Regions from separate parts of the Brenneria sp. L4-2C genome, predicted to be linked through region 3. Evidence: predicted binding sites of a transcription regulator. Region 3 holds the regulator's gene; each other region holds the start of a gene.
The links. The regulator LexA, encoded in region 3, represses DNA repair genes until DNA is damaged. The targets are predictions, from matches to a motif close to TNCTGTATGTACATACAGNA.
Positions count from the first base shown of each region.

Region 1: a site for LexA is predicted at 5,076-5,095, ahead of umuD (translesion error-prone DNA polymerase V autoproteolytic subunit). Genes of this name have one in related genera too.
Region 2: a site for LexA is predicted at 4,349-4,368, ahead of sulA (SOS-induced cell division inhibitor SulA). Genes of this name have one in related genera too.
Region 4: a site for LexA is predicted at 2,993-3,012, ahead of dinB (DNA polymerase IV). Genes of this name have one in related genera too.

Region 1 covers NZ_JBEIAC010000001.1:536,907-542,803, forward strand. The annotation lists gene ABRZ26_RS02530 (cupin domain-containing protein) at 278-733, shown strand; gene ABRZ26_RS02535 (GNAT family N-acetyltransferase) at 906-1,457, shown strand; gene ABRZ26_RS02540 (VOC family protein) at 1,505-2,158, shown strand; gene ABRZ26_RS02545 (YnfU family zinc-binding protein) at 2,366-2,527, shown strand; gene ABRZ26_RS02550 (hypothetical protein) at 3,000-3,212, shown strand; gene umuC (translesion error-prone DNA polymerase V subunit UmuC) at 3,381-4,646, opposite strand; gene umuD (translesion error-prone DNA polymerase V autoproteolytic subunit) at 4,646-5,065, opposite strand; ZMP/ZTP riboswitch at 5,190-5,269, shown strand; gene ABRZ26_RS02565 (LysE family translocator) at 5,356-5,897, shown strand, end outside.
Region 2 covers NZ_JBEIAC010000002.1:265,328-271,224, forward strand. The annotation lists gene helD (DNA helicase IV) at 1-739, opposite strand, end outside; gene ABRZ26_RS05140 (YccF domain-containing protein) at 908-1,354, shown strand; gene yccS (YccS family putative transporter) at 1,375-3,504, shown strand; gene ABRZ26_RS05150 (TfoX/Sxy family DNA transformation protein) at 3,541-4,167, opposite strand; gene sulA (SOS-induced cell division inhibitor SulA) at 4,390-4,896, shown strand; gene ompA (porin OmpA) at 5,261-5,897, shown strand, end outside.
Region 3 covers NZ_JBEIAC010000005.1:88,961-94,857, forward strand. The annotation lists gene plsB (glycerol-3-phosphate 1-O-acyltransferase PlsB) at 1-1,995, opposite strand, end outside; gene ABRZ26_RS09885 (diacylglycerol kinase) at 2,123-2,488, shown strand; gene lexA (transcriptional repressor LexA) at 2,597-3,205, shown strand; gene zur (zinc uptake transcriptional repressor Zur) at 4,186-4,695, opposite strand; gene ABRZ26_RS09900 (pirin family protein) at 4,809-5,522, opposite strand; gene ABRZ26_RS09905 (LysR family transcriptional regulator) at 5,639-5,897, shown strand, end outside.
Region 4 covers NZ_JBEIAC010000014.1:42,607-48,503, forward strand. The annotation lists gene lpcA (D-sedoheptulose 7-phosphate isomerase) at 1-285, shown strand, start outside; gene ABRZ26_RS17910 (class II glutamine amidotransferase) at 318-1,085, shown strand; gene dpaA (peptidoglycan meso-diaminopimelic acid protein amidase) at 1,056-1,778, opposite strand; gene ABRZ26_RS17920 (class I SAM-dependent methyltransferase) at 2,057-2,827, opposite strand; gene dinB (DNA polymerase IV) at 3,029-4,087, shown strand; gene pepD (beta-Ala-His dipeptidase) at 4,615-5,897, opposite strand, start outside.

The DNA of each region.
Region 1 (5,897 bases), on a different contig from region 3:
AGCACAGCAAATGCTTTCCCAGGCGCCGAAAACAGCGCGCCGACCAATAACAAAACCCCTTATATTTAGTAACAAAAAAGACCTGTCACATTAAAAGGTTTATTGGTTTTTATTTTTACTTTTCAAGAAATTAAATACGATTACGCCAATTATTCCGCGCTGGTTATTGAGAGAATGGTTGAGGTAAAATGTTACGCAAGGTGAAGCAGGCTACGCATGTTTCACCGCGCACAGCATTTACATCATCAATAACAATATTTTTATAGGTTCTGAGTTAATGAAAAAATCTAAACTGCTTCTTTTGGCGCTCGCCAGTTTGTCCCTTCCCATCGCTGGGTATAGTGAATCCGGCAAAGCCGAAAACCACAGTGACGCGCGGATATCGGCAATCAAGCTGATTAACACCGCCGACAACCATTCCGCCTTTTTAACCGGCAGCATCCCGGCGCTGGAAAAAATTCCGGCCAAACAATTTTGGATCAGCAACTCCACTGAAGATTGGGAGAAAAATACCCATCCGGCGCCAAGAAAACAGTATGTCGTCACGCTAAAAGGCAAGCTGAAATTTAAAGTCAGCGATGGCTCCACATTCATTATTGCCCCCGGTACCGTCCTTCTTGCTGAAGACATTAAGGGCGAAGGGCATAGTTGGGAAATGATCGAAGGAAACGAATGGGTAAGAGCCTATATCCCGATCGTCGACAGCAACGATTACTTTACCTCCGACAAATAATCCTTAATTTTCTCAAAGCCCTGACCATAGGGCTTTATCGCCGCGATTGCTCAAGCCCGTTTTGGCGCGCCTACAAAGCCCCTTTTAATCTATCGTCATCGTTCCATTGAAACCCGCCATCGATTACTGCACACTAAAAAATCATTAAATTGATACCCGCAGAGGTTATAAAATGGAATTAGCTGTTGCGAATATCACTGATATTGACGCGATTATGACGTTGCATAAAAAATACCATGTTCATTCGATAAAAGAAGATGATAAAACGGACGGTTTTGTAACAACCCTGTTAACCAAAGAACAGATAATCTCTCTGATTGAGGATGAACAAGGCGCATTTGTCGCCAAAGAAGATGGCAAGGTTGTGGCATTTGTTTTCGCTGCCTCATGGGCATATTGGTCAGCATGGCCATTCTTCCAATATATGATTGGGCGATTAGGCGAAGTGACTTATAACGACGAAATCTTAAGCACGGAAAACTCATATCAGTATGGCCCGATATGTATCGACAAAGCGTATCGCGGCAGTGGGTTATTAAATATAATTTTTGATTTCGCCTTAAAAGAAATGTCAAAAAAATTTCCGTATCTGGTCACCTTCGTCAACCAGACGAACGGAAGGTCGTACACCGCACACGCGCAAAAACTCGCGCTTGATGTATTGCTCGAATTTGAATTTAACCAAAACCAATATTATTTTATGGTCTGTAAGACCAACAAATAAAATTTAATAATAAGACATTCATTATTTAATCAATAAAGCGGAAATTCATGGAAATCGATCATATCCTTATTTGTAGTAAAAACAGAGCGGTCGTTGCGGATACGCTGATAAATGCGGGTTTTACCGAAGGCGCGGGAAATACGCATCCGGGACAGGGAACGTCCAATCGGCGTTTTTTCTTCCATAATGCCTATATTGAATTCCTTTATCAGCAAGAGAACCCGCAATTAATCGATAATCAGGATAAGCTGGACATCTTAAAAAGGTTGAACTGCCCTGACGGCAGTTGTTCTCCGTTCGGGGTAGGCTTCCGTCCTTCCGAATTGAACGAGAAAGCCTGCTTTCCCACCTGGCGTTATAAACCGCCCTATTTACCGGATAATTATGAAATTAACGTGGGCGAAGCCCCGGTTAATGAACCCTTATGGTTCTTTCTGAATTTTTCTTGTCGGCCGGATCGCTTGCCATCGGCAAAACAACCGCCGCTGCGACACCAGTGCGGCGTCTCAGAACTGACGTCCGTTACATTGACGGTAAAAGAGGACGCGCCGCTTTCGCCGACAACACAAAATATTATCGCGTCGGGCATCGTTTCGCTCGAATTTGGATCGAATCCTTTCCTGACGCTTGTTTTCGATCATAATCAGCAAAATAAACGCATCAGCCTGTTACCTGAGTTGCCGCTAACCATTCACTATTAGCGACGTCCGGCCCGTCGTGGAACGGCATTATTTTCAAACGACCATCGTCGTCTTAAGTCGCCGCACGGGTTGAACGCGTCAAATAATTTTTCGCATTACAGAACGCTGCGCAGTCATGAGGAATGATATTGCAAAAATGCAACAATGATAAGCTATCGTGTTCATATAGGCGTACACTAAACAACCATCCCCTCTCAGGTGAAAAAGATGTCTATCTTCGATGCTCTTCGGTTGTTTAGCGATGCATCCGTCAAGGTGACTTGTCCCCACTGTCTTTTCGTCACAAAACAAAGTAGCCGCAAACTGCGTAAAAATGTCACGCTGATATGCCCTAAATGCGGCCATTTTTTCCTGCCGGATGGCGATTGACGCCACTTTTTATCCGCTAAACCTGCTCACCGCCATTCCCCGTTGGGAATTCGACTCCGCCGTTAACTCACGCCTGACACCATCTCCAGACGAGAATCTTAAACATGGAGATAAAAACCGCCTGGCGGCAAGCTATTGGAAAACTTATACCTTGTTTACTTATCGACGGTTACAGGCAAAAAAAATGCCCGCAATCGACACAGGCCGCAGGCAAATAACGTTCAATTAGCAAAGGATAATCCTATATCAATTACACGCTTAACCTACTCCGTTTAATAGAATTAGCTATCGTTATAATCCTATAAGTTGTGGTTATTTTTTAACCCACTAATAATGTAAGAGATTTATTTAAAATAAGTTTTCATACCGAAGAATTTCACTGTCGCCCCCACGCCAAAGGGCGAAAATAAAAATCCCACTAGCGCAATCCTGTGCTATACCTTGATTAATTTTCACACAAAAAGAGTACACAATGAAAAACCGACACGAGATAATCGGCGCTGCCGTTGAGCAACTTATTAATGAACGCTACGGCATCGTTGACCGGGAATTATTGGCGCATCGATTAATGGAAGAATTTATCCGCGTTTCATTTTCAGATGCCTCAATCGAAGAAAAGCAGCTTTACGAAAGCGTGATGAAATTTGTCACCATGGATGATATGTCACAACAATTGGCTGATTAATCATTAACTAACTCATTATAATCCCCAAAAAACCGCCTCATTGTAATGTGTCGCGTTTTATTATCCTTTACAACATCTAAAATAGCCGCGATGCAACGCCCCCGCCAGATCCTACTTTTCATTCCAAACGGGCTCTGCCGGCACACCGTTGCGGCATGATAAAAATTGTCAGAAACGAACGTTAGGGATATCCGAGAGCTTTGTCGTGTATGCCGGAGAAAGCATCTCCCTTTTCATTGCCCATGCCCGACGCACGCCTTGTCCCGCAAACCACACTTTCCCGTTGCCGCTATGATTAATCTGATCAATCGCCGACATCAATGCTTCGCTATGCGGTCGCGGCTGATAGCGATCAAACAAATTGAGTTGTGCAATACCCTGGCTATAGAAATCGGTTAACATCACCCCTGCTTTCATATATCGGCAATTCGGTTGCCAAATCCGGTGTAAGGACTCCGCGGCAAGATGCACAATATCGCGCGTATCGTTTGTAGGGATGGACAACTGCCCCATGGCCTGATTGCTATAAAACGCTTCGTTCCCGGCATGAGGACTGGTTCTAATAAAAACGGAAACCTGCTTGCAATACTGCTCTTCCTGTCGCAATTTTTCCGCGGCCCGTTCAGCATACAGGCAAATCGCCTGCCGCATATCCTCGTATTGAGTAATCCGGGTGCTGAATGACCGGGAACTGATAATCTGTTGTTTCTTTGGGGCAAGCGCCTCAATGTCCAGGCAGGGAATGCCGCACAGTTCACGAACGGTGCGTTCCAGTACCACATTGAATGCTTTACGGATATATAACGGACTGCATTGAGAAAGCTTCAGCGCGGTATCGATGCCCGCGCTTCTTAGTCTGCGCGACAACCGCCGACCGACGCCCCAGACTTCCTCTACCGGCGCCAGGCTTAGCAGTCTCCGCTGGCGATCGAGATTGGAAAGATCAACAACGCCGCCGGTCTTCGGCCAATGCTTCGCGGCAAAATTCGCCAGCTTCGCCAGGGTCTTGGTTTGGGCGATACCGACGCCGACGGCCAGATGCGCTTCCCGAAAAACCCGCTGACGGATATCATGGCCGAATTGCGCCAAACCGACACCGTTGCCGAGTCCGGTTAAATCTAAAAAGGCCTCGTCGATGCTATACATTTCAACCGCCGGCGCCATCTCCTCCAGAATACTCATCACCCGGGACGACATATCGGCATACAAAGCATAATTCGAAGAAAACACGGCGACGTTATCGCGCCTGACGATGTCGCGGATCTGAAAAAACGGCATCGCCATTTTGATGCCGAGCCTTTTGGCCTCGACGGATCTGGCGATCACGCATCCATCGTTGTTGCTGAGCACGACGACCGGCCGCCTACGCAAATCGGGACGAAACACCGTCTCGCAACTGGCGTAGAATGAATTAACGTCGACTAAGGCGTACATCAGCGAACGGCGTGTATAACGAAGGTAACGACGCCAAAGATATCCAAAGTATCTCCCGGGTTAATATAAAGGGGTTTATAGACCGGGTTCATCGGCATCAATGCCAGATTGGGCGAGCGTTGCAAGCGCTTCACCGTAAATTCGCCGTCGACAGCCGCAATAACGATATCGCCATGCTTCGCCTCAAGAGAGCTATCGACCACTAGCAAATCGCCATCACTGATATGCCCGTCGATCATTGACTCGCCGCTGACGCGCAGAAAATACGTTGCGCTGGGATGCCGCACGCATACCTTATTTAAATCAATACGCTGTTCAACATAGTCCTGGGCCGGACTTGGAAAGCCGGCAGGAATCAGATCGCCAAACAATGGCAGAGACAGCGCTTCAGGGTTTTCAACCGGGCTCACAAATGACATAACTCACCAATACTGTTTTTTTATACAGTATAAATCAGCGTATCGGTAATGCAATTGGAATGATGAGGTGAGAGGAAGAAACTGGGGAGGCAATTGCCATCCGATACCTCATACTGTAACGTTGTGAAATCCGTGCGACTGACGCTAAAGATGGAAAACCATCGGGAAACACGGACCATAGCGCCGCGCGTCTGGGCAAGATAAGAGCGTATCTGCGATGAGGCATGAGCCTCGCTGTTAATCGCAGACGCCGTTCTGGACTCTATCCACGAATACTCTTGAGGTGCCCGATGCCTGATGTCGCTAATCTTGCCGCTTTTGCTCTTATCGCTCTCGGTCTGGTGCTTACGCCGGGACCGAACATGATCTACCTGATCTCCCGTTCTATCTGCCAGGGCCGGATCGCAGGGCTGATTTCCCTGGCGGGCGTCGCGCTGGGTTTTATCTTTTATATGCTTTGCGCGGCATTGGGCATCACCGCTCTGGTGATGGCCGTACCCTATGCTTACGATACCATTCGCATCGCCGGCGCGATTTACCTGTTGTGGCTGGCCTGGCAGGCTATTCGTCCCGGCGGTCGGGAGGTATTTCAAGTACGGGATTTACCTAAAGACAGCCCGCGCAAGCTGTTTCTCATGGGGTTATTCACCAACCTGCTGAACCCGAAGGCTGCGGTGCTCTATCTCTCGCTGTTGCCGCAGTTTATTGACCCGGCCAAAGGCAGCGTGCTGGCGCAATCCGTCATGCTGGGTTTTACTCAGATAACCATCAGCATAGTCGTTAATGCCTTGATTGCGATTTCCGCAGGCTCTATCGCGTACGCCCTGAAACG
Region 2 (5,897 bases), on a different contig from region 3:
ACAGCAGAATCTGTTCCGGGACAGCCTCCCCGCGGTGCATTAACCAGGCGGCGCGAGCCACCAGCACGGAGGTTTTACCGCTGCCGGCCCCGGCCAGCACCAATACCGCATCCTCACCATTCATCACTGCTTTACATTGCGCGACATTCAACGCCGTCGATTCCACCGACTGGAAAAAGCTCTGTTCCGCCGTCAACGTGCGCGCCATCCAGCTCTGGTTGCATTCCACCCGCCGTTTGCCGCCGCGATCGAGCCACTCTCGGCAAAGCTGATAGTTATCCCGGCAAATAGCGAATTCGTCCAGTCGCGTCACAGGCAGCGGCAGCGATGCCAACGTATTGCCGATATTTTCCTGTAATTGCAGCAGCGCCTTGCGGTCAAACCAGCCGTCCTGCTGTTCCAGAGCATGAATTTCGTCAGCCTGTTTTTGCAGCACTTCCGCGCTCACCAGGCTCATTTCCTCGCTCCATGATTGCCAGGACTTGAGCAAATAACGGTAAAACGCCTGCGTTTCCTGCCACTCGGTGCCATGTAAACGCACAACTTTGTCAGCCGGGAGTTCAAACTCCAGTTCTCCCCACACCAGCCCTCTTTTGCAATGAATATTTAAAAGCTGGTTGAACGGGATAATATATTCGTGATTATCGCCACTCACTTCGACGCCCGCGTTGAGCAGCCTCACCCGGTTATACGGATGCTGCGCCAAATGCTTACCTAAAGATGTTGATTTAAGCTCCATTATATTTGCGCCATGAATATTGTGAGATTTGGATCGCCGTCATCGTAGTTTACCTGTTATCCGCCTACAGGCCCTAGCCTTAAAAACAGGTTAGGATATCTTGATAGTTAATGTAATAATTCGTTTATCATCATAGAGTTTGGTCATCCTGAGAACACTGGAGAAATTATGCGCACCGTATTGAATATCCTTAATTTCGTGTTAGGTGGTTTTTTCACCACATTATCCTGGCTGCTCGCCACGGTGGTGAGCGCCTTGCTGATATTCACGCTGCCGCTGACCCGATCATGTTGGGAAATCACCAAGTTATCGTTCCTGCCTTATGGCAACGAAGCGATTCACGTTGATGAACTGCGTCCGGATGGAAAGAATGCCATTTTAAATGCCGGCGGCGCCGTACTGAATATATTCTGGTTCGTTTTCTTCGGCTGGTGGTTATGCCTGTCACATATTCTCACCGGTATTGCGCAATGTATCACCATCATTGGTATTCCCGTCGGCATCGCCAACTTTAAAATCGCCGCCATCGCACTGTGGCCGGTCGGCCGCCGCGTCGTATCGGTTGAGATGGCTCAGGCAGCCAGAGAAGAAAACGCCCGCCGCCACTATCGTTAACTGAGTCAGAGGAAATCGCGTTGTCCGCATTCATCCCAGGGATCCGTCGGTATCTTTATAACAGCAGTTGGCTGTACAACACCCGCATCTTTATTGCTCTTGCCGGCGCGGCAGCCGTCCCCTTGTGGCTGGGTCAGTCGACGTCAACCATACCGCTTACGCTCGGCGTGGTTGCCGCGGCGTTGACCGACCTTGACGATCGGCTGACCGGACGTTTGCGTAATCTGTTCATTACGTTGATCTGTTTTCTGATTGCCTCCGTTTCAATCGAGCTGCTATTTCCCTATCCCTGGCTATTCGGCATCGGGCTGGCGTTATCTACCTGGGGATTTATCTTGCTCGGCGCGCTGGGTCAGCGTTATGCCACCATCGCCTTCGGCGCATTGTTAATCGCGGTTTACACCATGCTGGGGGTTTCGCTATACGACACCTGGTACCAGCAGCCCGTCCTGCTGCTGATTGGCGCATTATGGTACAACCTGCTCACGCTGCTCGGACACCTGCTCTTCCCTATTCGTCCGTTGCAAGACAATCTGGCGCAGTGTTATCAGCAGTTGGCTCGCTACCTTGATGCCAAAGCCAATCTCTTCGATCCCGATCTTGAAGAAGAGTCAGACAAACCGCTGATTGAAGTGACGATGGTCAACAGTCAACTGGTGGCCACGCTGAATCAAGCTAAATCTTCATTACTGACGCGCTTGCGGGGCGATCGCGGTCAGAGAGGCACGCGCCGGACGCTGCATTACTACTTTGTCGCGCAGGATATCCATGAACGAGCCAGTTCCTCTCATATGAATTACGCTCAGTTGCGTGAAAAACTCCGCTATAGCGATGTGCTGTTTCGTTTTCAGCGCTTGCTCTCCATGCAGGCCCGCGCTTGTCAACAGCTTGCGCAGTCAATTTTATTTCATCAAAAATATCAGCACGATAGCCATATCGATCGTGCATTCGTCCATCTTGAACGGGCAATTACGCGCATTGCTGAAAGCAATAGCGCCGCAGCCTCGCAAATCAAACCGCTGCAATACCTGCTGAACAATCTGCGGGCGATTGACGCACAGCTCTCGACCATTGAATCGGAGCAAACCATCGAACAGGAGAACAATCCGGAAAATACCCTGGCCGATGACAAAATCACCGGCTGGAGCGATATCCGTCTGCGATTGAGCCGCCATCTGACGCCTCAATCCGCCCTGTTTCGCCATGCCGTCCGGATGTCGGTATTGCTTTGCAGCGGTTATGCCATTATCCAACTGACAGGCATGCAGCATGGATATTGGATACTGCTAACCAGTTTATTCGTCTGCCAGCCTAACTATAACGCCACGCGGCGTCGCCTGGCTTTGCGCATCATCGGCACATTGACGGGGATTTTGCTGGGATTGCCCATTTTGTATTTTGTGCCGTCGATCGAAGGGCAACTGACGCTCATCGTGATTAGCGGCGTGCTGTTTTTTGCTTTTCGGCATGTGCAGTACGCGCACGCCACCATGTTCATTACGTTGCTGGTGCTATTGTGCTTCAACCTACTGGGTGAGGGCTTTGAAGTCGCCATGCCGCGGGTAGTCGATACCTTAATCGGCTGCGCCATCGCCTGGGCGGCGGTCAGTTTTATCTGGCCGGACTGGCGTTTTCGGGAACTGCCGGCGGTTATTGATAAAACCTTGAGTGCGAATTGCCGCTACCTGAATGCGATTATGGCGCAATACCATCAGGGGAAAGACAATAGCCTGACATACCGTATTGCCCGACGCGATGCCCATAACTGCGATGCGGAATTGGCGTCAGTGGTTTCTAATATGTCCTCGGAGCCGCATGCTACCCGGAATAAAATGGACAATGCCTTTCGCCTGATGTGTCTCAATCATACTTTGCTCAGTTACATCTCCACATTAGGCGCTCATCGCGAAAAAATTTCATCTTCGCAAATCCTGCAATTGCTGGATGACGCGGTTCGCTACGTTGAAGATGCGCTGCATCCTCATGAGAAAGACGATCTGAAAATAAATCAGGAATTGAACGCGATAACCAGCCGCATTCAATCCCTATCGGCGGAACCGGATAGCAAAGAACTATTGGTTCTTCAACAGATTGGCCTACTCATCGAACTATTGCCCGAACTGACGCAATTAAAAAACAGTATTGATTAATTTATTGAAACTATTCAGCCAGTCAACCAGTCCGCATCAATGCTTGTGTCTTTTAAACGAAGACACGGCATTGCTTTCATACCATTCCAGCAACTCATTACGCATGCCATTGGGCAAGGCCGCCTGATGCATGCCGCATATCGCGCCGGCAAGCGCCAGTAATATATTCACGCTCAGATTCGCGCTAATAGCCCTTAGTTTCAGATAGCTTTTTTTGGCGCCATATTGCTGTAATTCGTCAACATTCTTTATGCCGACCTTCCATAATAAGCGCTCCAGATCATGATTGAGGTTAGGTAAATCCTTCAGGCGCCCTGCTTTGCTCTTGGCCGCCTTATCCTGCTGCGCGCCCGACAGAGACATTGCGGCGAAGTGCAATAATTGCCCGTGGTTTTCCCATAGCGACTCATCGACAAGATAATAATTTAACGGAACCGGCATCCCTCGCTTGGTATAAATAAGATGGGGCATATTACGATCGTGGAAGTGTCGTTCATCTTTCTTGCTGGCGCGCAGGTAGAGTTCGCCTCCGGAAACCAGGGCAAAAACAATTTTATTTGCGGCGATACTGTAACCGCCAAATTGGGAACGTGACGTTATGTCCCCTAAAGAGGCAAAACAATGCTTAGACTGCAAAATCCTTTTTTCGCATAAATGTTTCATTACTGTGACCCTTAGTATTGAAATAAACTGTCCCTGTCAGATTGGAACACCCGTAACAAGAACAAGTAATTAATCACAGGGCAAAGACCTCTTCAAACACAAAATGAGCTTGTTGAGCGTTGCATACCGAATATGCGAAGCGCTTTGAAAAAATCAGGTTGATTTTCACCCGCGCCAGATATACTGTATATGCATACAGCAAAACTATGGGGAGAACTCATTATGCGCACTCAACCACACCGTTTTTACACTGCTCAGCAGACAGCCTTTTCGGGTAGCCCATTATCGACGACGCCTGCAACAGGTTGCGGCGGCGTTATCAGTGAAATTGCTTATAGCGCGGACCAACCCATAGTTGCGCATTTGCTGCTGCCGCTTTTACAACAACTGGGTGCGCAGTCACGCTGGCTGCTTTGGTTATCCCCCCAGCAGAAACTCAGCCGTCCCTGGTTGCAGCAATCCGGTCTGCCGTTAGATAAAAGCGTTCAGTTAAATCACATCAATCCCCTATTCACGGTAGACGCCATGGAGAAAGCACTTCTATCCGGAAACTATAGCGCGGTGCTATGCTGGTTATCGGACGATTTGACTGAGGAAGAGAAGGTAAGATTGCGTCGGGCGGCCCAATCAGGAAATACCTATGGTTTTATTATGAGACCAGAAAATACGAATATCGGCGCGCATAGACTGTTTCCCAGCCTAAAAATTCACTCAACATTGTATCATTGAGTAAATTCAGAATTATCTCACCCGATTAACGGGATAACCAGAATATTTCCCGGCGGCATAAGCCTTATCAAGGCTTTCTGGTGTGTTTCCCGACAGTAGAAAACCGGCGATATCTGTCAAAAGCATCTACTATTTGTTAGTAAGTGTGTATGAATCGTTAATTTATCTAGAATACGAATCACATCATACTTGTAACTTTCCAATCACGTTGTAGACTTTGACTCGCTGGAGTTGCTCTTTTATAACGCCAATACACTTGGCAGTGAGTAATAAATAAGAGCAAAGTCTCCCGTTAAAGGATTTTAACCAAAGGTCTATTAACCTTCCGCGTTAATTGCCGATTTGGATGATAATGAGGCGTAAAATGAAAAAAACAGCTATCGCAATTGCAGTGGCACTGGCTGGCTTCGCTACCGTAGCCCAAGCCGCACCTAAAGATGACACCTGGTACGTCGGTGGTAAGCTGGGTGTATCTCAATTTCATGACACCGGTTTCTACGGGAACGGTTATGAAAATATCAACAACAACCCAATCAAAAGCAAGTTAGGCGCAGGTGCTTTCCTGGGTTACCAGGCCAACCCTTATCTGGGTTTTGAACTGGGTTATGACTGGTTGGGCCGTATTAAATACGCTGGCTCTTCAGCAGACAGAAACGATAGCGCCAGCTTCAAGGCTCAGGGCGTTCAGGTTGCTGCCAAACTCAGCTACCCGGTACTGCCGGACCTGGACGTTTATACACGTTTAGGCGGTCTGATCTGGCGTGCGGATAGCAATGCCGGCGGCACTCGTAACCTGGACAACGATGACACCGGCGTCTCCCCGCTGGCGGCTCTGGGCGTTGAATACGCCATCAACAAAAACTGGGCTACCCGCGTAGACTACCAGTGGGTTAGCAACATTGGCGACGCCGCTACCGTTGGCGCACGTCCTGATAACCTGCTGATGAGCGTTGGTTTGTCTTACCGTTTCGGTCAGGATGACTACGTTGCGCCGGCCGCTC
Region 3 (5,897 bases):
CGGCAGTTCATCTTTGCCGTAATGCAGGAACAGTTCCGCCTGAAGCAGTGGATAAACCAGCGTGATCTGACGGATCAATTCAGGCATGGCGATGCGGCGATGATGGATCACCATGCTGGCAATCAACGACGGCAGGATCAGCAGATGTTGAATATTATTGCGGTAATAGGTCATCAGCACCGCCTGTTCCCGCGGCAGGATAATAATGTCGCCGATACTGTCTTTTTCGACTTCAAATTTATCCATACTCAACGCATGTTCCAGCAATTCGGCAGGCGTTTTTTGCGGCGCGGTGATGTCCTTGTGATAAGGCACATTACGCAGAAGTTGCAGGTAGCAATCCAGTTGTTCGTGCATTTGCTCTCTGGTGAGCGAGCGTTGGCGTGAAGCCAGCAATGCGGTGGAACAGAGGTTCATGGCATTTGCCGCGGCGGCGTTGTTGATGCGCGTCATGATATCCAGCGCGACATCCTGCACCGTTGGCGTTAGCCAGCTTGGACGCTGCGCTTCAATGGGATCGATGGCATCACGCCATTGCGGCACATGCTGATTCAGATAGGTGGTTAACGGCAGGGGCTCGCCGAAGTTCACATAACCCTGTCCGAGGTTACGCAGCTTGCGTAAGCCGCGCACCATCTGCATAAACCCTTCTTTTTCCTTGGTCGCGCCGCGCAGCTCTTTCGCATAGGTGCCGACTTCCATGACATGCTCGTAGCCCACGTAAATCGGCACTAAGGTAATGGGGCGCGTACCGCCGCGCAACATGGCCTGGATCGTCATCGCCAGCGTACCGGTTTTCGGTTCCAGCAAACGGCCGGTGCGTGAGCGACCGCCTTCCACAAAGTATTCGACAGAGTAGCCACGGTTAAAGAGTTCCGCCAGATACTCGCGGAAAATGGTGGAATACAGCTTGTTGCCTTTGAACGTGCGGCGGATGAAGAAGGCGCCCAGGCGACGGAAGATCGGGCCGGCAGGCCAGAAATTCAGATTGATCCCGGCGGCGATATGCGGCGGAACCAGTCCCTGGTGATAGAGTACGTAGGACAGCAGCAGATAGTCCATGTGGCTGCGGTGGCAGGGAACATAGACAATCTCGTGTCCGTCCTGCGCCAGTTGACGTACTCGCTCGGCGTTATGGACGTTGATCCCCTGATAGAGGCGGTTCCAGGTCCAGCCTAATACGCGGTCCGATAAACGGATGGCTTCATAAGAAAAGTCGGCGGCAATTTCTTCCATCAAGGCAATGGCGTTTTGCTGCGCGCGCTCGCGCGAGAGCTTTTTGCTGCGCGCTTCGTCATCCACGGCTTTTTTGATCGCTTTAGAGTTCAGGAGCTTATTAAACAACTCCTGACGCACCGGAAGACGCGGGCCTACCGCCGCCAAACGCTGGCGGGAAAAGTGCATGCGGGCCACGCGAGCCAGTTTGTGAGCGATGGTCTTATCCGTGCCGTGCTCGGTCGCCATATAGCGCAAAGACACCGGACTGGAAAAACGGACAAAGCTGTCCCGACCCAGCCATAATACGGCAAAAAATTTCTCAATGCCGTTAAGCAGGCGCAGATGCGGCGTCGCCTGATTCTGCTGTCCTTCGCGGCCGGGGGAGCGGCCGAACATGACGGAGACCGGCACCATTTGCACGTCCAGTTCCGGATTGTTTCGATGCAGATCCAGATAGTCGTGAAACAGTTTTACGGATTCCTGTTTGGGAACGTAATAGCGGAATACGCGCGGGCCATCGTTAATGAAAACGTGGCTGGGCAATTGCGATCCGTCAATGTCGACCGGCTGGAGCGGATCGGGAAGACCCAACGCCAGACATTTCGCCCTGAGGGTCAGTAAATCCGCCTGCGAATTGTAAGGCAGCACATAGAGGATCGGGCGTGAGGGATCCAATCCCAATTCAGCCACGGGATCTATGGGTATGACCTTACTCTTCACTAACAGTTTGAGTGGAAAATTCAGTAAGTTATAGTAAATTTTACGCCAACCTGACATAACAACTTGAAGCCTCTTGTTAGCAATGCGTCGCAAGGATACCAGAAACTGCGCTGGAGATCTGTTGTGATAAGACAACGGTTAAGCGGTAAAATGCGAGCGAACGCTGATAAATAATGGAGGATGGATGAACAAAGCAACGGGGATAACCCGGATAATCAAAGCTACCGGCTATTCCCTACAGGGATTGAAGCAGGCGTGGCGGCATGAAGCGGCCTTTCGTCAGGAAAGTCTGCTGGTCATTGTCGGGGCGATCGTCGCCTGTCTGTTGCCTGTCACCCTGGTCGAAAGACTGCTGCTTATCGCCTCTGTCGTGTTGATCATGCTGTTTGAACTGGTTAACAGCGCGATTGAAGCGGTCGTCGATCGCATCGGTCTTGAGCATCATGAATTATCAGGCCGGGCAAAGGATATCGGCTCGGCCGCGGTGTTTGTCGCCATTCTGCTGGCGGTCGTCGTCTGGGGCGCTATTCTCTGGCAGCGTTTTGCGTGAAGGCTTGCAGAAATCAATAAAAACCGAGGTTTACTCACATCCTGGTTCCCAATTGGCAATTAGCTGTATATACTCACAGCAAAACTGTATAAACAACCAGGGGGCGGAATGAAAGCATTAACAGCCAGACAGCAGCAGGTTTATGACCTGATCCGCGATCATCTTGCACAGACCGGTATGCCGCCTACGCGAGCGGAGATTGCCCAACAGCTGGGATTCCGTTCGCCGAATGCCGCTGAAGAGCATTTGAAGGCGCTGGCGCGTAAAGGCGTTATCGAAATTGTCTCCGGCGCATCGCGCGGCATCCGTCTGTTGATGGAAGAAGAGGCTGGCATTCCGTTGATTGGCCGCGTCGCCGCGGGTGAGCCGCTGTTGGCTCAGCAGCACATCGAATGTCATTATCAGGTCGACCCGTCCATGTTTAAACCCAGCGCCGATTTTCTGTTGCGCGTCAGCGGAATGTCGATGAAAGATATCGGCATTATGGACGGCGATTTACTGGCGGTGCATAAAACGCAAGATGTGCATAACGGGCAGGTCGTCGTGGCGCGCATTGAAGATGAAGTCACGGTTAAGCGCTTGAAGAAGCAGGGTAACACGGTGCATCTTCTGGCGGAAAATGAAGAGTTTGCGCCGATTGTCGTCGATCTGCGTCAGCAAAGTTTTTCCATTGAAGGGCTGGCGGTCGGCGTTATTCGAAACGGCGACTGGAGCTGATTCCGGCTATTGCCAATCTGATTCCCATCCTGACTGGTTAGTTTCACGTATGACGGAGATATTCGCCTCAGCACTGAGGCGAATATCGCCATCCTATTTCAAACCGCAGAGGCGTCGGTTTTGTAACGCGTTTTTTCCGGACCGCGGTACGCCGTGTTAACGCTCGCGCCTGGAAACGCTTCATTTCCCTTGAATAGTGATATGAAACAGCTTTTGCCGATCTATTTAGGCGCGTTTTAGCGGATTTCAATATTTATTGAGCCTATATTTACGATACATTTTGTTGCATTTAATCCTGCTTTTTGTCGGGTGTTATTGGCTGATTTTATTTTTTGATCAAAGCGCTTTTTTTATTAAACGATTAATGCGGGTTCTTGAAGGCGTGTTATAAATAATATTGTGGAACTATTATTTTTCGTTAATATTTCAGCAGGTTTTTTTTGCGGCTTGTTAGTTATTCGATTTCATCACTGACTTTTGCCAATGGCGCGGAAATGCGCTATACCCTAAATAATTCAAGTAACAAAACCAACGTATCTGTCACTTGCAGTATGACGTGTCGTGCCAGGTATAAAGAACAAGGCGTCAGACGCGCTACTTAAAGAGACGGCAACGAATCAGCAACGCGAATTCTGATGGATGATAAGTCGACTCATTATGGCTGAAAAGATTTTCTGGTAATTAAAATCCAGACGTATTACGTTAACTAAAATAATCGGCTGAAAAAAAGAAGTAAAGGTATGGGGAAGCAAAAATAAGTTCGACTGCTAACCGGTAATGCCGGTACGTTCAGGTACGGAATAAGTGGCTCCTGTGTCGAGGTGTTAACCATTGACTGTATTTGCGGCGGTACCGGAATGCAGATTGGGAAAAGATACGTGGTTTATTTCTTTTCTTGCCAACTGCAAAAAACCGGGTTCAGCGATATAACGGGAACAACGGATGTTCCCACCCATCCTTATCATTACACCATCGCTGCGCTAGCGTTTTTTGATGGGTATGGAATGGTCGTGATCGCACTGCTCGGGATGTTTACAGGCGGCGACTTCCTGACAATCCTTACACAATCCATGGGCTTCAATAATACTATGGCGCAAAGTGAATCCCGCCTGTTGCGCCAGCTGGCGCAGCGTTTCTTCCACGCCTTCCGTCTGGCGTTCGGTGACCAGACCACAGCGATCGCAGATAAACAGCGCTGAAGTATGGCTGTGATCTTCGATGTGATGGCAAAGCACATAGCTGTTGGTTGACTCCACGCGATGGATGAAGCCTTGTTCCAGCAGGAAATCCAGTGCGCGGTACACCGTCGGCGGCTTCGCCTGCGGTTCGGATATCCGTAACAGGTCGAGCAGATCGTATGCGCTGATGGCGCCAGTCTGTTGAGCCATCAGGCGTAGCACTTCCAGCCGCTGTGTTGTCAGGCGTACGCCGCGGTGCTGACAAATCTGTTCAGCCTGGGCAAGTAGTGTGTCCTGATTGGTTGAAGCCATTGCCATATACCCCGACGCATAGAGAAGATGGTAGATATCTTACCACGGCTGAGGGAAAACGTAGACTCGGTGACGTCTGGTTGAATAGCCTGGCGACGATGAGCGGGGAAAAGCTAAACGACCAGATCGATCAGCAACGCGCGAAACGGGGATTCAGACTGGATGGTCAACTCGTTTTCCTGCTGGATAAAGGCGCCGTCGCCGCAATGCAGCGTGTCACCGCTATGCTTGTGGCTGCTGATGGCGGCTGAACCATGAATTGACTGAAGATAGGCCCGATTGCCGTTCAGTTTAATGGTTTGCCGCTCATTTTTTCGCAACTCAATATGATGGACCCATACTTGCTGGCGGAGCTGCAAACTGTTGTTTTCCCCTTCGGGCGAGGCCAATAAACGGTGACCCGCGTTATGGCGATCGGTTTTCAGCGTTAATCGTTGCAGCGGACTGTTTTCCCGCGTCGGGCAGGCGTCCAACCATAGCTGCATTCGCGTCAGCGGTTTACTGCCGCTGGTGTTGTGTTCGCTATAGCTGATATTGGGCTGGGTCGCCAGCAGCAGCACGTCGCCGGCTTTGGCATGGATATGCAGACCATGGCTGTCGCGATATTCCGCTTCACCTTGCAGGATGATATTTAAGATATCGACGCGTGGATAAGTTCGGGGTTGGAACGATGCCCCTGGCGTCAATACTTCCTGATTCAGCACGCGCAGCGAGGCATAACCCAGCAACTGTGGATCGAAGTAATGGCCGAAAGAAAAAGTATAACGCGCCTGCAACCAGCCATAGTCAGCCTGACCGCATTGTTCCGCTGCTCTTTTTATGATCATGGTAGTAGGACCCGGATAATGGATAATATTGCTTAAACAAATAGTAATTGTGTGGACGTTGGATTGTTAGCTAGTTAATCTGGTGAGTATATTCAAAATTCCTGAATGAGTCGAAAATGTCAAAAGAACGCGCATTGACGCTGGAAGCATTGCGAGTCATGGATGCGATTGAGCGTCGGGGAAGCTTTGCGGCGGCGGCGGACGAACTGGGCCGCGTACCCTCGGCCCTCAGCTATACCATGCAAAAACTGGAAGAAGAATTGGACGTCGTGTTGTTCGATCGCTCCGGACACCGCACCAAGTTCACCAACGTCGGCCGTATGCTGCTGGATCGCGGACGTATCTTGCTGGAGGCGGCCGATAAGCTGACCTCGG
Region 4 (5,897 bases), on a different contig from region 3:
TTCTCTCGCTATATCGAGTCCCTTGGGCGCGAAGGCGATGTGCTGCTGGGGATTTCCACGTCGGGTAATTCCGGCAATATTATTAAAGCGATCGCCGCGGCGAAAACGAAAGGGATGAAGGTCATTACGCTGACGGGTAAAGACGGCGGCAAAATGGCCGGTACCGCGGATGTGGAAATCCGCGTGCCGCATTTCGGCTATGCCGACCGTATTCAGGAAATTCATATTAAGGCGATACATATCCTTATCCAACTCATTGAAAAAGAGATGGTTGCTAAAGGATAACGGAAGGCGCTTGAGAGGTTAAGAGATTTACCATGTGTGAACTGCTTGGGATGAGCGCTAATGTACCGACGGACATTTGTTTCAGTTTTACCGGACTGGTACAGCGTGGCGGCCTGACCGGGCCGCACCGGGATGGTTGGGGAATTACGTTTTATGAAGGACATGGCTGCCGGACCTTCAAAGACCCGCAGCCAAGCTACTGCTCGCCGATAGCCAAGCTGGTGCAGGATTATCCCATCAAATCTTGCGCCGTGGTATCGCATATTCGCCAGGCGAATCGGGGATCGGTCGCGTTGGAAAATACCCATCCTTTTACCCGCGAACTGTGGGGGAGAAACTGGACGTTTGCACATAACGGGCAATTAAAAGGGTATCGTTCGTTAAAAACCGGCACATTCCGGCCGGTCGGCCAGACGGATAGCGAATTTGCGTTCTGCTGGCTGTTGTACCAATTGTCGCAGCGCTATCCGCGCACGCCGGGCAACTGGCCGGCGGTGTTCCGCTATATTGCGCAACAGGCGGATGTTCTGCGCAAGAAAGGCGTGTTTAACATGCTGTTGTCTGACGGGCAGTTTGTGATGGGATATTGTTCAACCCATCTTTATTGGATTACCCGGCGCGCGCCCTTTGGGAAAGCGACATTGCTGGATCAGGATGTGGAAATTGATTTTCAGCAGCAGACTACGCCCAACGATGTGGTTACGGTGCTGGCGACGCAGCCGCTGACCGGCAATGAAACCTGGCATAAGATCATGCCAGGCGAGTTTGTTTTATTTCGTTTCGGTGAACGCATAATTTGATACCGGCTTGCTGGTCATCAACGGTGGACTGACGACGTACTGCCCGTTTAATACCGAGATGGCCGGCGGCTGATAATGCTGATTGAAATAGGCATAACCCGGTTGTAACTGACGCCAGAAAGCGGAATAGGCGGAATTACGGTGGCGTTGCATATTTTTTTCCGTCATGCGGAACGGATAAATCGCCAGCTGTATTTTCGTCTGTCCGTTAAGCAGCGCCTGTTCCGCATAACGATAGATCTCTTCAATATAATTATTGGTCATGGCATAGCAACCCACGGAAACGCATTCGCCGTGGATCATCAGGTAGCGGCCGGAATATCCCTGTGATTTGTCATATTCATTAGGAAAACCAATGTTTATCGCGCGATAATAATGGCTGTCCGGTTTGAGCTGGCGGAGATCGACCTGATAGAACCCCTCGGGGCTTTTTAAATCGCCCTCAATGCGTTTCGGCCCAAGTCCGCCCGAATATTTACAAATCGGATAATTTTCCAATAAGCGATATTCATTTCCGACTTTGGCGTAAAGTTCTAATACTCTCTCTTCCTTAAATATTTGAATATAGATCGGAGAGCCCAATAACTGTTGCTTCAGGTCTTTTGCTATCGGCGCGGGTTCACTGGCTGCGCAGGTAACGGCAAGGGACGGCAAAAAAAACAGCATCGCAAAAGACAGCGCGATTTTTTGCATTGTTGATCCTGGTGAATAAAAGCTGTGCTATATCGACGGGGCGATGATCCTCCCGTACTCCTTTGCCTGTTGGCGGTTTCACATTATCATTGCCTTAATTTTAATCAAGAGTGAAAACCGATAAAAAAGTTAATTTTGCGGCGCAAGGAGTGTAGCGGCCGATTAATCGACCTTGTCGGTAATAAAAAGACATATTTAATGGACAATAAATTTAAGGCGATACCTTTACGCTGTCCATTGTTTATTCCGCCTGAGTGCGTCAGGCAGGTAATCAGCGATTACAATTTTGTCGCTTCAAACATCATGATATCGGTTACAAAAGAACCGTCATCCTGTAGTTCAAAATGCCGGACGACTTCCGCGGCCAGGGTTTTTTGCAGTTCGCGGATCGCGACGGCGAAAAAGTCGGGCGTTCTCATGCGCGCGATCCAACTGCTGAACTCCAGTTTCAGGCGATCGCTGGCGACGTTACGCACGATAAATCCTGCTTCGGTAAACATGCTCAGCCATTCGCCGGGCGCGTAATCGCGCACGTGAGAGGGATCACGCAATTTTTCCACCGTTTGCAAATAGACATCCAACAGCGGATGACCCGGTGAGACCACATCCATCATGATGACCTGACCGCCCGGTTTCAGCACGCGGCGGATTTCACGCAGCGCCTGCCCGACATCATGCCAGTGGTGGGCGGAATAGCGGCTGATAACGATATCGGCGCTGGCGTCGGCAAACGGCAGCGCTTCGGCGACGCCCTGCTGCGTGCGGATATTCGTCAGACCTTTCTGCTTGGCGGCCTGAGCGACGACCTCCAGCATTTGTGAGGACAGATCATAAGCCACGACCTCTTTCACCACCTGGGCGGCGGTGAAACTGGCATGTCCGGCGCCGCATCCCAGATCGATGACGGCGGCATCAGGGGAGGCGGCCAATAAAGCCGACAGTCGCTCTAAATCCTTACCCAGGGCATGTACCGTACTGGTCAGATAGTTTTGTGCTTGCGAACCAAACTGGCGTTCGACGCTGTTGCTGTGACTCTGCTGATTCTCCATCGCGGCTCTCTGTTCTCTGAGTGGGTTATCCTGCGCCAAAAGGTTAACACGGTAATAATATCAAGCGGAGGACAAACAGAAATAATGCGTTTTTTCGTCAATAGGCCGAGGGTTAAGCGCGAAGACAACGGACGACTGTTCGCCAACTTGTTTATAGCAACTTCAGGCTGTATATTTATACAGTCTTGGCGGAGGGGACGTATGCGCAAAATTATTCATGTCGATATGGATTGCTTCTACGCGGCAATTGAGATGCGTGATAATCCGCGCCTGCGCGACATCCCGCTGGCGATTGGCGGCAGCGCCGATCGTCGCGGCGTGATCAGCACCGCCAATTACCCGGCCCGGCGCTATGGGGTTCACAGCGCGATGGCGACGGCGACGGCCTTGCGTCTGTGTCCGCACCTGACGTTACTTTCCGGGCGGATGGAGGTGTATAAAGCCGCCTCCCGCCAGATCCGCGACATCTTCGCCCGTTATACCTCATTGATTGAACCGCTTTCTCTGGATGAAGCCTATCTGGATGTCACCGACAGCCCTTATTGCAACGGTTCCGCGACGCTGATGGCGGAGGAGATCCGTCAGGCTATTGCCGCTGAGCTGAATCTGACGGCCTCCGCCGGCGTCGCGCCCATCAAATTTCTCGCCAAGGTCGCTTCCGAGCTGAATAAACCTGACGGCCAGTATGTTATCCCCCCGGATAAGGTGGACGCGTTTTTATTGCAGTTGCCGCTGGCGAAGATCCCCGGCGTCGGCAAAGTCACGGCGAAGCGGCTGGAAGAGAAGGGCATGCTGACCTGCGCCGACGTGCGTAATCACGAACTGGCTGAGTTATTAAAAAGTTTTGGCAAATTTGGCCGGGTTTTGTGGGAGCGTTGCCACGGAATTGATGAACGGCCTGTCTCGCCAGACCGGTTGCGGAAGTCGGTCGGGGTTGAGAAAACGCTGGCGCAGGATATCCACCACTGGCATCAGTGCGAAGGTTTAATCGAGCAGCTTTATCAGGAGCTTGAATTACGTTTAAAACGCGTAAAACCCGATCTGCATATCGCGCGGCAGGGGGTAAAACTGAAGTTTGATGATTTTCGCCAGACCACGCAGGAACATGTGTGGCCGGTGTTGAATAAGCAGGATTTGCTCACGCTGGCGCAGCAAACCTGGGAGGAACGTCGCGATGAGCGTGGCGTTCGACTGGTGGGATTGCATGTTACGCTGCTCGATCCGCTAATTGAGCGTCAGTTGGTGTTGAATTGGGAGTGAAGGCGTAGCCGTATAAAGTACGGTATTTGCCATTAACAGTTCCCTCCCGGCAGTCTCTTAGTCGCATATTTACTGATAACGGTATATGTAAGCTCGGTGTTATTTCGTGCGCGAAAAGAAAGGTATTTTTATGCCACGTCGTAGCACGCGCCCGACGCAGGGTGGTTCAAACGCCACCACCCTCCGGACCCGGGCTTGTGGCTGAAATCACGCCGCTGACGCGGTGCCTTCGGCGGTCGCCCCCTTTTCCGAACCGCCAGTGACGCGTTCCCGACGCGGCACTGGCTTGCGCCGCTTCCCTGCGGCGCATTCGCGGGGTCGTCCACCTCAGCGTAATTTCTTACGCCGCTCAAAAACAAAAAAAGAATCAGGAATGAGCCCAAGACCAGAATGCACATGGCATCTAAAGATTCCTTGGATTTGTGTATAAGAGACAGTCGCAGGGGAGGGCGCCGCTTAGCTCCTCCCCCTGACAAGGGGGAGGCCGGGTGGGGGTTGTTAATGACAAACTCCCGTACCTGATCGGATCAGGCGCGTTCGGGAATGGCTCTCAGCAGGGCGGTCAGCAACTGCCAGTATTGGCCGACGCTGGCGATATGCACCTGTTCGTCCGGCGAGTGCGGCCCGGTGATGGTCGGCCCGATGGAAACCATATCCATATCGGGATAGGGTTCTTTGAACAGTCCGCACTCCAGACCGGCATGAATAACCATGATGTTCGGGGTTTTGTTAAACAGCTTCTGATAGGTTTCCCGCACCAGCTGCATAACCTGAGAGTTCGCATCCGGCTGCCAGCCGGGATAGCCGCCTTTGGGCGTGGTTTCGGCGCCGGCCAGTTGGCCCAGCGCCGTCAGCGTGCCGACCACGGCGTCTTTGCCGCTGTCAATCAGAGAGCGGATCAGGCAGTTAATTTCGGCCTGTTTTTCGTCCGTGGTAACCACGCCGATGTTCAGCGAGGTTTCCACCACGCCTTTTACCACGTCGCTCATGCGGATGACGCCATTCGGCATGGCGTTCAGCAAGGCCAATAGCCGCGCGCCGACGTCTTTGGTCAGCGCCTGCGCGGTACTGTCTGATTCCTCGACCAGCAGGGTGAGATTTTTCTCCACTACGGACAGCTCGTTTTTCAGCAGCGACAGGTATTCCTCACTTAGCGCCTTGAATTGCCCGACGTTGGCCGTCGGCAATGCCAGCGTGGCGAACGCCTCGCGCGGAATGGCGTTGCGCAGCGTGCCGCCGTTCAGCGCGAGAATGCGGATATCCAGCTTGTCGGCCTGTTCGAACAGGAAGCGCGCCAGCAATTTATTGGCATTGCCCAACCCCAAATGAATATCGCAGCCGGAATGGCCGCCTTTCAGCCCCTTGAGCGTCAGGGTCAGCGTCTGGTAACCGGCAGGCAGCGCTTCGCGCTCCAACGGCAGCCGGGTGATGAAGTCGATGCCGCCGGCGCAGCCCATGTAAACTTCGCCTTCTTGTTCCGAGTCGGTATTGATCAGAATTTCGCCCTGCAACCAGTTGGGTTGCAGACCGAACGCGCCGTCCATGCCGGACTCCTCGGTCATGGTCAGCAACACTTCCAGCGGACCGTGCTTCACGCCGCTGTCGGACAGCACGGCCAGCGCCGACGCCATGCCGATGCCGTTATCCGCGCCCAGCGTGGTGCCGCGCGCTTTCACCCACTCGCCGTCAATGTACGGCTGGATGGGGTCTTTGGTGAAGTCGTGCGCGGTATCGTTGTTCTTCTGCGGCACCATATCCAGATGCGCCTGCAACACCACCGGCTTGCGATTTTCCATTCCCGGCGTCGCCG